3 regions of the Mesorhizobium sp. WSM4807 genome follow, and region 3 is predicted to be linked to each of the others. Evidence: riboswitches for the same ligand, from Rfam matches in the RefSeq annotation. Region 3 holds a riboswitch; each other region holds the start of a gene.
The links. A riboswitch is a leader RNA that binds a small molecule or an ion and turns the genes downstream of it on or off. The one in region 3 is predicted to bind thiamine pyrophosphate.
Positions count from the first base shown of each region.

Region 1: linked by a shared signal. The riboswitch ahead of thiB (thiamine ABC transporter substrate binding subunit) and the one ahead of AC0L3N_RS11965 (YkoF family thiamine/hydroxymethylpyrimidine-binding protein) in region 3 are both predicted to bind thiamine pyrophosphate.
Region 2: linked by a shared signal. The riboswitch ahead of thiC (phosphomethylpyrimidine synthase ThiC) and the one ahead of AC0L3N_RS11965 (YkoF family thiamine/hydroxymethylpyrimidine-binding protein) in region 3 are both predicted to bind thiamine pyrophosphate.

Region 1 is NZ_JBVVQY010000005.1:308,091-313,625, reverse strand. Features, by position in the region: gene AC0L3N_RS09400 (ABC-F family ATP-binding cassette domain-containing protein) at 1-1,510, opposite strand, end outside; gene AC0L3N_RS09395 (thiamine diphosphokinase) at 1,512-2,156, opposite strand; TPP riboswitch at 2,259-2,373, shown strand; gene thiB (thiamine ABC transporter substrate binding subunit) at 2,417-3,430, shown strand; gene thiP (thiamine/thiamine pyrophosphate ABC transporter permease) at 3,663-5,282, shown strand; gene thiQ (thiamine ABC transporter ATP-binding protein) at 5,282-5,535, shown strand, end outside.
Region 2 is NZ_JBVVQY010000008.1:121,908-127,442, forward strand. Features, by position in the region: gene AC0L3N_RS12980 (beta-ketoacyl-[acyl-carrier-protein] synthase family protein) at 6-1,214, opposite strand; gene AC0L3N_RS12985 (acyl carrier protein) at 1,215-1,496, opposite strand; gene AC0L3N_RS12990 (hypothetical protein) at 2,810-3,106, shown strand; TPP riboswitch at 3,289-3,405, shown strand; gene thiC (phosphomethylpyrimidine synthase ThiC) at 3,509-5,344, shown strand; gene thiO (glycine oxidase ThiO) at 5,341-5,535, shown strand, end outside.
Region 3 is NZ_JBVVQY010000007.1:201,995-207,529, forward strand. Features, by position in the region: gene AC0L3N_RS11955 (aspartate aminotransferase family protein) at 1-782, shown strand, start outside; gene AC0L3N_RS11960 (hypothetical protein) at 855-1,073, opposite strand; TPP riboswitch at 1,097-1,209, shown strand; gene AC0L3N_RS11965 (YkoF family thiamine/hydroxymethylpyrimidine-binding protein) at 1,200-1,808, shown strand; gene AC0L3N_RS11970 (MBL fold metallo-hydrolase) at 2,021-2,947, shown strand; gene AC0L3N_RS11975 (alcohol dehydrogenase family protein) at 3,081-4,190, opposite strand; gene AC0L3N_RS11980 (aminotransferase) at 4,200-5,535, opposite strand, start outside.

The DNA.
Region 1 (5,535 bases), on a different contig from region 3:
CCTTGCGGTCGTCCAGCTTGGTGCCGCCGCGCTGCGCCAGCATGTCGGAATAGCCGCCGGCATATTCGATCCAGCGGCCACCGCCGTCCGGCGCGACCAGGCTGGTCACGGTGCGGTCGAGGAAATCGCGGTCGTGGCTGACGAGGATCACCGTACCGGCAAAACCGGCGACCAGTTCCTGCAGCAATTCCAGCGTCTCCATGTCGAGGTCGTTGGTCGGCTCATCGAGCACCAGCAGGTTCGCCGGCCGCGCCAGCACGCGGGCGAGCAGCAGCCGCGCCCGCTCGCCGCCCGAAAGCTCGCGCACCGGCGTGCGCGCCTGTTCCGGTTTGAACAGGAAATCCTTCATGTAGGAGACGACGTGGCGCTGCTCGCCATTGATGACGAGGTTCTCGCCGCGCCCGTCGGTGAGGTATTGCGCCAGTGTCTCTTGCGGATCGACCGCGTCGCGTTTCTGGTCGAGCGTGGCGATCTCCAGATTGGTGCCGAGCCGCACCGTGCCTGAGTCCGGCTTCAATTCGCCGGTCAGCATCTTCAGCAGTGTCGTCTTGCCGGCACCGTTCGGGCCGACCAGGCCGACGCGGTCGCCGCGCTGGATGCGGGTCGAGAAGCCCTTGACCACAGAGAGGTCGCCAAAGCTCTTCTCGATGGTCTTGGCCTCGATCACCAGCTTGCCGGATTCGGCGGCGTCGCTGGCCACCATGGTCGCCGCACCCTCGGCGCCGCGATGGCCACGAAAGCGCTGGCGCATGGTCTGCAGTTCGCCGAGCCGGCGCATGTTGCGCTTGCGCCTTGCAGTCACGCCGTAGCGCAGCCAGTGCTCCTCGCGCACGATCTGGCGGCCAAGCTTGTGCTGCTCGCGTTCTTCTTCTTCCAGAACGGTGTCGCGCCATTCCTCGAAATGGCCAAAGCCCTTGTCCAGCGTGCGGGTCTGGCCGCGATCGAGCCAGACGGTGGCGCGCGACACGCGCTCGAGGAAGCGGCGGTCGTGCGAGATGACGATCAGCGCCGAAGAGGTGCGGGCGAGCTCCTCCTCCAGCCATTCGATGACCGACAGGTCGAGATGGTTGGTCGGCTCATCGAGGAGGAGAATGTCGGGCTCCGGCGCCATGACGCGGGCAAGGGCGGCACGGCGCGCCTCGCCGCCGGAGAGATCGTTCGGCCGCTCGTCGCCGGACAGGCCGAGATGCTCCATCAGATAGGTGGCGCGGTAGGGATCGTCGGCGGGTCCGAGCCCCGCCTCGACATAGGCGCGGACGCTGGCGAAACCATCCAAGTCGGGCATTTGCGGCAGGTAGCGCACTGTCGCCGAGGGCTGGCGGAACACCTCGCCGTCCTGCGGCTCTATCAATCCCGCAGCGATCTTGAGCAACGTCGACTTGCCCGAGCCGTTGCGGCCGACCAAAGCGATCTTGTCGCCCGCCGACGCCGTCAGTTCCGCCCCGTCGAGCAGCGGCGTGCCACCGAAGGTCAGTCTTATGCCGTCGAGATTGAGAAGTGGCGGCGCCATGTCAGCTTCCAGGTAAGGGGAATGGGTGGGCGAGCAACAGCGCGCGGCCACTGCCCAGCGCAATTTCCAGCCGGCCCTTGACCTCGTTGGAAATGGTCAGCGACGAACCGAACGCCATCTCGATATGGTTCAGCGGCCATTTGGCGCCGGTCACGGTCAGGCCGGTAAGGTCGGAAAAGCCGAGAATCGAAAACAGCGTGCCATCGGCGTAGTCGAAGCCGGCCTTTCCGCGAAGCAAGGGAGTGCCTTCCTGTGCGCCGCTGGTCAAAAGCACCTCCGTCCCTGCCTCGGCCAGTCGGACACTGAGCGCCAGGTGCAGGAAGGCGTGGTCGGTGCGCTTGCCGCCGAACGCGCCGGCGAGCACGAGACTGGTCGCGCCGCGTTCGAGCGCGGCGGCGATAGCCAGTTCGCCGTCGGTCTTGTCCTTTTCTGCCGGAAACACCTGGCGGGGCACGGCGGCCAGCTCGTCCGGCAAGTCCGCCGGCACCGAATCGAAGTCGCCGACCCAGAGTTCCGGCGTCAGGTTCAGCGTCCGGGCATGGCTCATGCCGGCGTCGGCGGCGATGACACGGGAGCCTTCGACCTGGCGGTCGAGCAGCGGCGTGCGGATTAGATCGCCGCCAAGCAGGATGGTGAATTTGCTCATATGCGTGGCCCTTACCAGCCCTGCTTGCCAAACGGAAGGCCGCGTTCCAGATGCCTGGCAAACTTCCGCTTGCGCCGCAACTGGGCCGGGCCTATGTGTCGAAACGCTCTAACGGGGTGCTGGACGCGATCTTCGCGAACCAGCTGAGAGGCGACCATGCCAACCCGCTGAACCTGATCCGGTTTGTACCGGCGGAGGGATTAGACGTTTCGGACAGCCCGACGCCTCAATTCCTTTCAACGCGAACGAAGGAGGCGCCGATGCGCACGTTTTTATACACTCTAGTTTCGGCAGTGCTGCTTGCGGTGACTGTTCCCGCCGGCATCGGGCCGGCATCCGCGCAGGAAAAACTCACGGTCTATACCTATGAGAGCTTCACCGCCGACTGGGGTCCAGGCCCCGCGGTGAAGAAGGCCTTCGAGGCCGAATGCGGCTGTACTCTCGAATTCGTCGCGGTCGCCGACGGCGTCGCCCTGCTCAACCGCGTCAAGCTGGAAGGGGCCGCGACCAAGGCCGACATCGTGCTCGGCCTCGACACCAATCTGACTGCGGAAGCCAAGGCCACCGGCCTGTTTTCGCCGCATGGTGCCGCCATCGATGTCAATGTGCCGGGCGGCTGGAGCGACGATGTTTTCGTGCCGTTCGACTATGGCTATTTCGCCGTCGTCTACGACACCGAAAAGCTGAAGACGCCGCCGAAGAGCCTGAAGGAATTGGTCGAGGGCAATGCCGATGAGAAGATCGTCATCCAGGATCCGCGCACCTCGACGCCCGGTCTCGGCTTGTTGTTGTGGGTGAGGTCGGTTTATGGTGACAAGGCGCCGGAAGCCTGGGCCAGGCTTAGGGCAAAGGTGCTCACCGTGACGCCGGGCTGGAGCGAGGCCTATGGCCTGTTCACCAAGGGTGAGGCGCCGATGGTGCTGTCCTATACCACGTCGCCGGCCTATCATATGGTCGCCGAAAACACCGAACGCTATCAGGCGGCGTCCTTCGAGGAGGGCGCGTATCTGCAAATCGAGGTTGCCGGCATCACCACGTCAGGCGCGAAGAACCCATTGGCGAAACAGTTCCTGACTTTCATGACCGGACCGAAATTCCAGGATGTCATCCCCGAGACCAACTGGATGTTCCCGGCCGGCAAGACCGACAAGCCGCTCAATCCGGCTTTCGACAAGCTCGTCAAGCCGACCAAGACTTTGCTTTTCAGCCCGGAAGTGGTCGCCGCCAACCGCAAGGCCTGGGTCGACGAATGGCTGTCGGTGATGAGCAAATAGGACTTAGATTTCTGCATGGTGTTCGCTCCACGCCACCCCCCTCTGTCCTGCCGGCCATCTCCCCCGCAAGGGGGGAGATCGATGTCACTTCCGCTTTCGCCAATCGAGGCGAGGGTGAAGCTGCCAATCTCCCTACTTGAGGGGGATGTCCGGCAGCACAGAGGGGGGTGGGCGGGAACTCGACCTCAACCATATTTTCTGCTTCGACGATCGTTGAACTAGGCAAGGCGGCATGCATACCGGATATCCTGCCGATCCCCGCGTCACCGCGGGCACCATCGCGCTTGCCGCTGTTGCGCTGCTGGTCGGCGGAGCGTTCGCCGGGCTCATCGTCGAAGGCGCCCGCGACCCGTCCGGCGCCATGTCGGCCTTCGATTCCTACCTCTTCCGCGTCGCCCGTTTCACGCTGTGGCAGGCTTTGCTGTCGACACTGCTTTCCGTCGTGCCGGCGCTGTTCGTTGCGCGGGCGCTGTCGCGGCACCCGCGCTTCTTTGGTCGCGGCCTGATCCTGCAGCTCTTCGCCGTGCCGCTTGCGCTGCCGGCCATCGTCGCCGCACTCGGCATTCTGGCTCTCTATGGCCGTGCCGGCTATTTCGCCGGCGTGCTCACCGCGATTGCCAGTCAGGGCTGGCCGGGCATATACGGCCTGTCCGGCATCCTCATCGCCCATGTCTTCTTCAATCTGCCGCTGGCCACGCGGCTGTTCCTTGAAGCGCTGACGACAGTGCCGGCCGACCAGTGGCGGTTGGCGAGCCAGCTCGGCATGGGCGCCAGACCCGCCTTCCGGCTGATTGAATGGCCGACGCTGCGTGCGGCGCTGCCGGGCGTCGCCGGGCTTGTCTTCATGCTCTGCATCACATCCTTTACCATCGTGCTCACGCTGGGCGGCGGGCCGCGTGCGACGACGTTGGAGGTCGCCATCTACCAGGCACTGCGTTTCGATTTCGATCCTGCCCGCGCGGTGACGCTGACACTGCTGCAGATCGCGCTGACCTTCGTCGTGGTGCTGGCATTGATGCGGCTTGGCGCCAACATCGTCGGCGACGCCAACCTGCCGGTGGCACCGCGCCGCTATCTTTCGGCCGGCCCGGCCGAGACCGTGCTGAATACAGCATTGATCGCTCTCGCATTGCTGTTCGTCGCCGGGCCGATGGCTGCCATGGTGACGTCAGGCCTTGGCGCCGATCTCGGCCGGCTGGCGGGCGAGATCGCGGTGCGGCAGGCGACGCTGACCAGCGCCGTGCTCGCCCTGCTGGCGGCGCTGCTTTCAGTGGCGCTGTCGCTGTCGCTCGTCATGGCACGACGGGCGCTGGCCTTGAGGCGTCGCGTCGGCGCCAGGACGCTGCTCGAATACGCCACCGATACCGGCGCCGGCTTCGTCCTCGTCGTGCCGCCCATCGTCATCGGCGCCGGCTGGTTCCTGCTCCTGCGTACTGTCAGCGACGTCTTTGCCATCGCCCCTGTCATGGTCGTCACCGTCAATGCGGTAATGGCGATGCCGTTTGCCATCCGCGCCATTCGCCCCGGCTATGATGCGGCGAGCGAACGCCACGAACGGCTCTGTTTGCTGCTTGGCATTTCGGGCTGGAACCGGTTCCGGCTGGTCGACTGGCCGTCGCTGCGGCGGCCGCTCGCCACCGGTTTCGCGTTCGCCATGGCTTTGTCGCTCGGCGATCTCGGCGTCATTGCCCTGTTCGGCAGCGACTCCCTGCAGACACTGCCTTACCTCTTGCTGGCGCGCATGGGCAGCTACCGCACGATGGACGCGGCAGGCCTGGCGTTGCTGCTCGGCCTGGTTTGTCTTGCGCTTGTCTTGGCCGCTGACTGGCTGGGGCAGGGAGAAAAATCATGATGCTCAACAGCGCGGAAAGCGGTACGGCTGTGCGGCTGGAAAAGGTCTCGTTCAGCTATCGCGAAGCGCCGTTTTTATTCGATGTCGAGTTCGCCGCCTCGAAGATCACCGCGATCATGGGGCCGAGCGGTTCGGGAAAATCGACGCTGCTCAATCTGGTGGCCGGCTTCGAGACGCCGCGATCGGGCCGCGTGCTGATCGGCGGCGCCGATGTCGGCGCCAAACCGCCGTCGGCGCGGCCAGTGTCGATGGT
Region 2 (5,535 bases), on a different contig from region 3:
GGCTTCTACACCTGCTTGAACGCCAGAACTGCGTTCATGCCGCCCATGGCGAAGGCGTTGCTCAGTGCCACGCGCACCTTGCGCTCGCGCGCCACATTGGGCGTTACGTCGAGATCGCAATCGGGATCTGGCTCGCGATAATTGGCGGTCGGCGGCACGACGTCCTCCCGGATCGCCATCACGGAGGCGATCATTTCAAGTGCGCTCGCTGCGCCGAGGCAATGCGCGTGCATGGACTTGGTGGACGAGACAGACATCGAATAGGCATGGTCTCCGAAGACGCGCTTGATCGCCGCCGTCTCGGTCTGATCGTTGGCCTTGGTGCCGGTGCCGTGGGCGTTAAGGTAGTCCACGTCCTCGGCATTCAGCCCGGCGTCGGCAAGGCAAGCGCGCATCGCGGCCTCCGGCCCCTCGATAGACGGCGCGACGATGTGGAAGGCATCGCCGGAAAGGCCGATCCCTGCGATCTCGGCAAGCATTGTGGCACCGCGCGCCGCGGCATGCTCATAGCTTTCCAGCACGGCCATGCCCGCACCCTCGCCTATCACCACTCCCTTCCTGTCGGCGGAGAAGGGCCGGCAAGTATCCGGAGCGAGCGCGCGCATTGCTTCCCATGCCTTCATCTGAAGGCATACGAGCGGCGCTTCGGCGCCTCCGGCAAGCATCACGTCGGCCCGGCCGAGCCTGATCTGATCCGCCGCCGAAGCGATCGCATGGTTGGCTGATGCGCATGCGGAGGCGATGGCAAAGACCGGGCCGCGCAGGCCGAGGCTCATGCTGACCTGGCTGGCAGCGGCGCTCGGCAACCCCCTTGGTGCAGTGTAAATGCCAGCACGCTTCGCCCCGCCCAAAAGGAGGGCGCGGTAGGTGTCTTCAACCGTTCCCCAGCCCCAGCCGCAGACACCCACTGTCGCGCCGAAGCGATTCGGATTTCCCTCATCGCAGGAAAGTCCAGCGTGTTGCATGGCTTCGCGCGCTGCGAGCACAGCGAGCAAGCCGACGCGGTCCATGGAGACGAGCTGGTTGCGGCCGATGTCGTGCTCGGGCAGTTCCTTGATCTCGGTACCGACAATGCCCTTCATCTCATGAAGCTCGGAACTGACCATCGGGCGGATGGCGGAGCGGCCTTCGCGCATCTCTTTCCAGATGGAGGCGGCGTTGTTGCCTAGGCCGCAAAGCCCGCCCATCCCACTAATGACGACTCGCCTGTCCAATCAGACCTCCTTCGCGAGCAAACCGCGGACGGCTTCCACCATGTCGCCGACATTCTTGAGATTCGACCAGGCGTCGGCCGCGTTCATGTCGATCTTGATGTCGTAGGCCTGCTCCACATCCCAGAGGAGATCCGCCAGACCCAGCGAATCGACTCCGAGCGAGGTCAGTTCCGTAGCAGTCGTTATTTCGCCGATGATGGACACACTCTTTCCCTGGCCGCTCTCCGATTCGAGGCGGTTCTTGATCGTGGCAATGATTTCCGTTGCGAGTTGATCAGCCATTCTGTTCCTTTCCATAGCAATGCCTTTTGACGTGGGTGCGGCGCCATACCTCTGCCAGTCACGTCGCGAAAATCGTCCTGACCAGGCTTGTGCCACTCACCAACAGCAATCGGATTAAAGAGACCTGAGGAGTTCCGGTTGGTCTGCGGCGTAGGCATCCAACTGCAACTCATTTTCCAGAGGCAACTTCCATCGCACGTCTGAGCTCATGGAAATTTCACCTTTCGTGGCTCTTTTTTCGCAGTCGTCACACGATAAGGGTAGCGGGCGATCAGGGCGTGTGAGGTGCTGTCAATGCGAGATTCCGGACGATTTGATAAAATCGTTTGTTTCAATGGATGCATCCACCCTGTGGATAGAGATACATTCCAATGAACGGGCAAGCCTCTGGTTGCGGGAGATAATGCTACAGGAGACATCCCGCATGGCTCCACGCAAAAGCTCGGCACGTCTCGGGCGCGACTAGATGCTCAGCGCCTCACACTCGCTCTCTACGGTGCGACGAAGCGCGCTGGCGGTCGCGGAAGGCACAAAGGTTACCGATCCGCAGGGTGGATTCATCCTGTGGGTCGAGCTTCCGAACACCATCGATTCGCTCGACACTTTCAGGGCTGCATCGCGGCGGCGGCATGGGTGGTACGGGTTTCTAAGGTCTGCGCCTCTCACCAATCTCAAAGGGAGGCAGCAATGCCGCCCCCTTTTTTGGAACGGAGCCGGTCGGAAAAGGTTTGGGGCTTGGTCATCGGTGGTTCCTTCGAATCAGGTTGTGTCAGCTACCCAACCCTACCGAAGAACATCGATGACCGCCGCTACGCCGCTCGCTCGCTACAGCGCTGTTGAGGGCGCGCTCGCGAGCGGCTTCGCTACCGCCGACCTACACCACGCGGTGGGACACGACCTTAAGGTCGGCTAGAGCGCTGGCTGACCATGGCGTCACCTGCTCGGATCAGCTTGGTCGACGATTAGCGCCGTCAGTGTTTTGCCTTGCAACGCCTCAAATCTAGGAAAGTTGTTTCTGGAGTTGCGCTCGATCAAGGCCCATCGCAAAAAAGTTGACGCTGTCATCGCCGCCGCGATCCTCGCCTTCGGCCTTGTCTACATCCATCTTTTTTCGGGGACGGTAACGGCCGCATTCACTGCAACCTGATCCACCACGTGCTTGCCATGCGCCGCTTCAACCCGCCGGGAGTGGTGTTCCCTGTCTCGGCCGCGATACTGGACAGATCGTCGAGTACAGGCGCGTGCTCTAAGCTATTCGCAGCGCCTACTGCCATTGGTCGAATGGGTGACCGACGCCGCAATTCAACGTTCGGGTGCTGAATGACACCGGGGATTTCTACCCATTCTTCGAAGCAACTCGCACGCCGAATTCCTCTATGCCTCGTTCAGCGAAGGATCGAACGGGGCTTTCCAGGGGGAGCCGCTTTTCTGCAGCGCTACGATCAATTCCGGCAACAGATTTATCGATCCTTGAGCGGCTCATCGGTGGTCACCTGTCGAGCCGCGCCCGCGAAAAGGAATTCGCCGCGCTGACCAATGACAAGGCAGGGCGGATCGAGGCGATCTACGCGCATACCTTTGGCGCCGATTTGAAGGTGTGGTCATCGTAAGGATTGATCTTTAGGCCGACAGTATGGCGGTCCCCCTTGATCAGCCCCTTGGTTTCCGGAGCGTGATTTGTCGCCGAGACATGCGCGAGCGTCCCTCGGGTTTGACCGGCCGCCGATCACCGCCGCGGGCTCGCCGCGGGCCAAATGCGCTTGACAAGATAGCATCGGCCCGTTCAACCTGAGGCATTCACCAGGGGAGTCCCGGCAAGGGGCTGAGATACTGTTGGCTTTCGCGGCGCAGTGACCCGTTGAACCTGATCCAGTTCATACTGGCGTAGGGACGGTGCAAGCGCTTTGCGGGAGTTCACGCCCGAGGTCCTGTTTCGGCAGGTCAACCAAAGCGTCTTTTCATCCTTCCGGCACAGAACTGGGTCTCCAATGCATGCGCAAAGGAGCCTCAAGATGAATGCCCTCACCCCCGCCGTGTCGACGGGACCACTGCCCGCCTCGCGGAAAATCCACAAGCCCGGTGCCATCCACCCGCAGATCAGGGTGCCGATGCGCGAAATCGCCGTCCATCCGACGGCGGGCGAACCGCCCGTCACCGTCTACGATCCGTCGGGACCCTATACAGACCCGACTGTCGAAACCTGCATCGAAAAGGGCCTCGCCCGGCTTCGCCACGAATGGATTAAGGCGCGCGACGATGTCGAAGCCTATGACGGGCGCCATATCCGACCGGAGGACAACGGGTTCGCCGCTGGCGAGCGCCTGACGCCGGAATTTCCCATTCGCAACCGGCCGCTCAGGGCCAAGCAGGGCAAGGCGGTGACCCAGCTTGCCTATGCGCGCGCCGGCATCATCACGCCAGAAATGGAGTTCGTGGCCATCCGCGAAAACCTTGGTCGCGAGATCCTGCGCGGCAAGCTCGACCGCGACGGCGAAGCCTTCGGCGCGGCGATCCCCGATTTCGTCACACCGGAGTTCGTGCGCGAGGAGGTGGCGCGCGGGCGGGCGATCATTCCCGCCAACATCAATCATCCCGAGAGCGAGCCGATGATCATCGGCCGCAATTTCCTGGTAAAAATCAACGCCAATATCGGCAACTCGGCGGTCACCTCCTCCATGGCCGAAGAGGTCGAAAAAATGGTGTGGGCGATCCGCTGGGGCGCCGACACGGTGATGGACCTGTCAACCGGCCGCAACATCCATAACATCCGGGACTGGGTCGTGCGCAACGCGCCGGTGCCGATCGGCACGGTGCCGCTTTACCAGGCGCTTGAGAAGGTCGGCGGCATCGCCGAGGACCTGACCTGGGAGGTGTACCGCGACACGCTGATCGAACAGGCCGAGCAGGGCGTCGACTATTTCACCATCCACGCCGGCGTGCGGCTGCACTACATCCCACTGACCGTCGACCGGGTCACGGGCATAGTCTCGCGCGGTGGCTCGATCATGGCCAAATGGTGCCTGCACCATCACCGGGAAAGCTTCCTTTACGAGCATTTCGCCGAAATCTGCGACATCTGCCGCGCCTATGACGTGTCGTTCTCGCTCGGCGACGGCCTTCGACCCGGTTCTATCGCCGACGCCAATGATGCTGCGCAATTCGCCGAACTGGAAACGCTGGGCGAGCTGACGAAGATCGCCTGGGCGAAGGATTGCCAGGTAATGATCGAGGGGCCCGGCCACGTGCCGATGCACAAGATCAAGGAGAACATGGACAAGCAGCTCGCCGTCTGTGGCGAGGCGCCGTTCTATACACTTGGCCCGCTGACCACCGACATCGCGCCGGGCTACGACCACATCACCTCTGGCATCGGGGCGGCGATGATCGGCTGGTTCGGCACCGCCATGCTCTGCTATGTCACGCCGAAGGAGCATCTCGGCCTTCCAGATCGCAACGATGTCAAGATTGGCGTGATCACCTACAAGATAGCTGCCCATGCCGCCGACCTGGCGAAGGGGCATCCAGCGGCGAAAGTCAGGGATGATGCCCTCTCCCGCGCGCGTTTCGAGTTCCGCTGGGAAGACCAATTCAACCTGTCGCTCGATCCCGAAACGGCGCGCTCCTTCCACGACCAGACCCTGCCCAAGGAGGCGCACAAGCTGGCGCATTTCTGCTCGATGTGCGGCCCGAAATTCTGCTCCATGCGAATTTCTCACGACATCCGCGCCGAGGCACAGAAAGAGGGCATGGCAGCGATGGCGGCGAAATACCGCGAAGGTGGGGATCTCTATGTGCCAGCGGACGAGACCGGCGCGCCGCTCATGCCACAGGCGCATGAGCGACCATGAGGGTGCTGGTCAAAGGGGCCGGCGTCGCCGGCCTCACCGCCGCTTTCGAGCTCGCCGCTCGCGGCGCGACGGTCACAGTCGCCGAGATGCGACATGGCCTTGGCGGCAATGCGTCGTGGTTCGCCGGCGGCATGCTGGCGCCATGGTGCGAGAGTGAAAGCGCGGAGCAGCCGGTGCTGGATCTCGGACGC
Region 3 (5,535 bases):
GCCGGCTTGCCGACGACTTGGAAAAGCTGATCCTGGCCGAAGGACCGGAAACCATCGCCGCCTTCTTCGGCGAACCGATCATGGGCGCCGGCGGCGTCATCGTGCCGCCGGCCGGCTATTGGGAGAAGATCCAGGCGGTCCTGTCGAAATACGACATCCTGCTCGTCGCCGACGAGGTGATCTGCGGTTTTGGCCGAACCGGCGAGATGTTCGGCTCGCAGACCTTCGGCATCAGGCCTGATATCATGGTGCTGTCGAAGCAGATTTCTTCGTCCTACCTGCCGATCTCGGCCTTGCTGATCAACGAAAAGGTTTTCGAGCCGATTGCCGACGAAAGCAATCGCATCGGCACCTTCGGCCACGGCTTCACCGGCGGCGGCCATCCCGTTGCGGCGGCGGTCGCGTTCGAGAACCTGAAGCTGATCGAGGAGCGCGACCTTGTCGGCAATGCGCGCAGGGTCGGCGCGCATATGCAGAAGCGGCTGCGCAAGCTCGCTACGCACCCGCTTGTCGGCGAGGTGCGCGGAGTCGGCCTGATCGCGGCGGTCGAACTGGTCGGCGACAAGGCGAACAAGACGCCGTGGGAGACGGTCGGCGCGCTGGGCGGGCTCGTCAACGGTTTCATGCAGCAGAACGGCGTGATATCCCGCAACATGGCCGACGCGCTGGCTTTCTGTCCGCCGCTGATCATCACCGAGCCACAGGTCGATGAGATGATCGACGCGTTCGAAAGATCGCTTGAAGCCGCGGTCAAGCAGATCCCGCAATTGGCGCGCGCGTAACGGCATGATCTCGAGCGACGCAATCGGCGTTATAAGAAAACTGCGAAAAACTTATAACGCCGCAGGAGAGGATCAGGAATCCTTGTTGCAGTCGTGCAGCCAAATCAGAATGGTTTTGCAGATAAACAAAGCCATCACGAAAAACGCCTCGTGAAAGCCGCCGCGTATTGAGCGTTGAAAGCCAGGTACGCTTTGAGCCTTGCTGCGGCATCCAATCTTCCGCCGGGGGAGATCGGCAGCTTTGCCGGCGGCGCCACGATCGGCAATTGCCCCCGGATCGTACTTGAACATCCACCGCGCCGGTGCTACGTCCACCCAATCGACAGGGGCGCTCCGTATTGCCGGGGCTGAGATGGAAGGTGCCAAGCCTTCGGTCCCTCAAGCTGATCTGGGTAATGCCAGCGGAGCGAGGCGACGATGTTTTCAGGTGCACAGATTTCCCTGTATCCGATGTGCGACGATTTCGTCGGCGTCATCCTCAAAGCACTTTCGGCGATGGATTCCTATCGGCCGAATTTCCGCATCGAGACCGACGACATCTCGACGCTGATCGTCGGCCCGCCGGAACAGCTTTTCCCGGCCATGCGCGATCTGTTCGCCTCGGCGGCGGCAAGTGGCGTGCACTGCGTGTTGTCGGCGACGGTGTCGCGCGGCTGCCCCGGCGAGCCCGACGATCCGATCTGCACACCGATTTCCGGCAGCAGTCACGAGCTCTCCCTGGCCGAGCGCATCGGCGCGGCGCGGTCGTATGTTGACGGTGCGAAAAAGCTCGGCCAAGAGGTCGCCGCGCAGTTCTCGCTCTATCCGCTCGGCGAGGGCCATCACATGGACGAGATCTACGGCTGCATCGACTTTCTCAAGACTTCGGGCGTCTTCGACAGGTCGAAGAATTTCTGCACCAAGCTTAGAGGCGATGCCGGACCGGTGTTCGCGACGCTATCGGAAGCCTTCCTTCGCTTCGGCGCGCCGCAAGGCCATGTCGCGCTCGATTTTACCGTGTCGGCGAACAGCCCGAGCCCTTGTTAGGGCGTGCCGATATTCATCCGGCCTGCGAACGGCGGTCTCCTGCGCTTCCGGTACTCACGTATCCAAAAGTACGCTCCGTTCCGGTTCTCGGACCCCACCATTCTCGGCTCGGCGACGACCTCGATCGGCCGGCCCTGATCGCCGCATTCACGGCGGCCTTGTGCAGTGCCGAGCGCCGTTGATATGCTCGCTCATTCAGTCAGCGGGGAAGGATGTTCGATATCTCGCGTCGTGACCTGCCGATCACGTTTGTCGACGCGGCCTGCGCTCAACAGGCCGTCGCTCAACCTTTCCGAAAATACAAGGTTGGCGACATTGAAGTCTTCTCTCTGATTGATGGCATGCGTGACGTTCCGCTGCGGGAGGGTATGGTCAGGAATGTCAGCGTCGAACAGGTCAAGGCGGCGTTGCGTGGTGCCGGTTTTCCCGACAATCAGGCGCCCCTGCGGTTTATCGTCATGGCCGTCAAGCTGCGCGATCAAGTGGTCCTGATCGACTCGGGCACGGGCGGTCATCCGATTTATGGTGAAGGGAACGGCCGGCTATTCGAGAGCATGGCCGCGGCGGGCCTTGACCCCAAGGCAGTCAAGACGATCCTGATCTCCCATCTGCACGGCGACCACATTTATGGTCTCATGAACAATGAGAGCAATGCCCAGGTCTTCCCGGATGCCGACATCGTGGTGCCCGCCGCGGAATTGAAATGGTGGACGCGCCCGGGGGTCGAGTCGATCGATCTCGGACCGACGCGCAAGGGCCTCGCCCAGCGCATTCAGGCCACCGTGGCGACGTGGAAAAACGTCAGGACCTTTGAGGGAGAACCGGAACTCCTGCCCGGCGTGCACGCCGTTCAGGCGCCGGGTCATAGCCCGGGAATGGTCGCGCATCTGGTCACATCGGGCGGCAAACAGTTCCTGATCAGCGCTGACGTGGTCAATCTTGCGCCCCACATTTCAACAAATCCCGAGTGGCAGCTTGCTATCGACCAGGATCCGCAAATGGCCGTCGAAACGCGAAAGAAGATCTTCGATCGCGCGGTCGCCGACAAGATCACCATTTCGGGTACTCACTGGTTGATGCCGAACGTCGGCACGCTGTCCAAGGATGGCAACAGCTACGTATTCGCAGCCGAGGGGTGATATCCCTGCCACACTACCCGTTGCCAACTAGACGACGACGGCTGCCCGTAGCGGACGAACCGGTCGGCGTCTGAGCCAGCTTTTGGCCCATCATGTCGATCGCAGAACTAAGCGAGAGCAATAATCTTGGCTGTCAACGGGTTGCAGCGAGGTCCGAGACAGCATCAGGCACGACAACTAACTTGCCGACAAAATCCTTGGCGATGAAATCCGCCTGGGCGCGGTGGAAATCGGAGAGCTTGTAGACCCCGCCGACCAGCGGCCGGATCTTCTTCTCCTCGATGTAGCGGACGATACGGCGGAAGTCGTGCCGCGTGCCCTGGCTGGACCCGTGCAGCTGCAATTGCTTGAGATACATGGTGCGCAGATCGAGCTGCACGACCGGGCCGGCAATCGCGCCGGCCGTTGTGTAGCGGCCTTCGGGCCGAAGAATGCGCAGCAGATCATTGAAGATCGCGCCGCCGACGAGGTCGGCAACCACGTCGATCGGCTGGCCGCCGGTCGCCGTGTTCACGGCGGCGGGAAGGTCGGCCACGCCACGGGTGATCACTGCCTCGGCGCCGATGTCGAGCACCGCCTGTTCCTTGCCCTTGCCGACGACGGCATAGGGAATGGCGCCGCGCGCCCGCGCCAATTGCACGATGCCGGAGCCGACGCCGCCCGACGCGCCGGTGACCAGCACGCGCTCTCCGGCCATCAATGCGGCGCGTTCCAGCATCTGTTCGCCGGTAAGGTAAGCGCAGCAGAAAGTGGCGAGTTCGACGTCAGTCAGGTCGGTAGCGACGACATGGACATTTTCGGCCGGCACGGCCTGGTACTCGGCATAGCCGCCGTCGCGGCCGTGGCCCATATAGTCGATGTCGGCGAGTGAATCATCGTCGCGGTTGTAGATGGAAAAATCGACCATCACCCGCTCGCCGATGCGGGCCGAAGAAACACCATCGCCGACGGCAACGATGTTGCCGACGGTGTCGGTGCCCTGGATGCGCGGGAAAGTCAGCGTGTTGCCCTGACGCCGCCAGGTCGACACGGCGGCAGCATCTTCCTCCGTGCCGTAGGCGCCCTGTCGCACCCAGACATCGGTGTTGTTCATGCCGCAAGCGGTGACCTTGACCAGCACCTCGCCCGGGGCGGGCGAGGGCACTTTCACGTCGGTGCGATAGACAAGCTTTTCCGGTCCGCCGTAACCGGTCAGAAGCACGGCGGCCATGGTGGCGGGGAGGGGTTTGGTTATGGCATTCATGTCGGTTCTTCAGAGGTTCGCAAACACGCTCTTCACCGCATCTGCCGTCTTTGAGACGACGATGTCGGCCTCTTCGCGGGTGAGGCACAGCGGCGGCGCAAAGCCGAGAATGTCGCCCTGCGGCATGGCGCGGCCGATGACGCCGCGCTCGGCAAGGGCGGTTGCGACCTGCGGCCCGATCTTTTGCGAGGCATCGAAGAACACGCGATCGTCCCGGTCGGCGACGAATTCGATAGCCGCCAGCATTCCGTCACCGCGCACCTCGCCGACATTCTTGTGGCCGCCGACGGCTTTCGCCAGCTCGGCGCGGAAATAGGCGCCGGTCTCGCCGGCGTTGGTGACCAGGTCCATCTCGTCAATCAGTTCCAGGTTGGCGACGCCGGCGGCAACGCAGATCGGATGCGCCGAATAGGTCCAGCCATGGCCTATGCTGCCGAGCTTGTCGGAGCCCTGCACCAGCACCTGCCAGACCTTGTCCGAGACGATGACACCCGACAGCGGCGCATAGGCCGAGGTCAGGCCCTTGGCGATGGTGATCAGGTCGGGCCTGATGCCGTAATGGTCGGAGCCGAACATCGTGCCCAACCGGCCAAAGCCGGTGACCACTTCGTCGGCGACCAGCAGCACATCATATTTTTTCAGCACCGCCTGGATCTTTTCCCAATAGAGAGCGGGCGGCGGCACGATGCCGCCGGTGCCGAGGATCGGCTCGCCGATGAAGGCGGCAACCGTGTCCGGGCCCTCAGCCAGGATCATCTCTTCGAGCTTGTCGGCGCAGTATTGGGAAAACTGTTCCTCGCTCAGCGAGCGGTCGGCGCGGCGGAAATAGTAGGGCGCTTCGGTGTGCAGGATCGGCGCACGCGGCAGGTCGAAGGCGTTGTGGAACAGGTCGAGCCCAGTCAGCGACCCCGTCATGACGCCGGAGCCGTGATAGCCGCGCCAGCGCGAGATGATCTTCTTCTTCTCGGGACGGCCGAGCACGTTGTTGTAGTACCAGATCAGCTTGATGTTGGTTTCGTTGGCGTCGGAGCCGGAGAGGCCGAAATAGACCCTCGACATGCCTTGCGGCGCCCGGTCGATGATCATCTTGGAAAGCGTGATCGACGCCTCGGTGCCGTGGCCGACATAGGCGTGGTAGTAGGCCAGGTTCTTGGCTTGCGCGGCGATGGCGTCTGATATCTTCTGGCGGCCATAGCCGACATTGACGCAATAGAGGCCGGCGAAGGCATCGATGCTCTTGCGCCCGTTGTTGTCCCAGATGGTGACGCCTTCGCCGCCGGCGATGACGCGGGTCGGCGATTCACCCCGTGCATGCGTGCCCATATGGGTCGAGGGATGGAAGAAG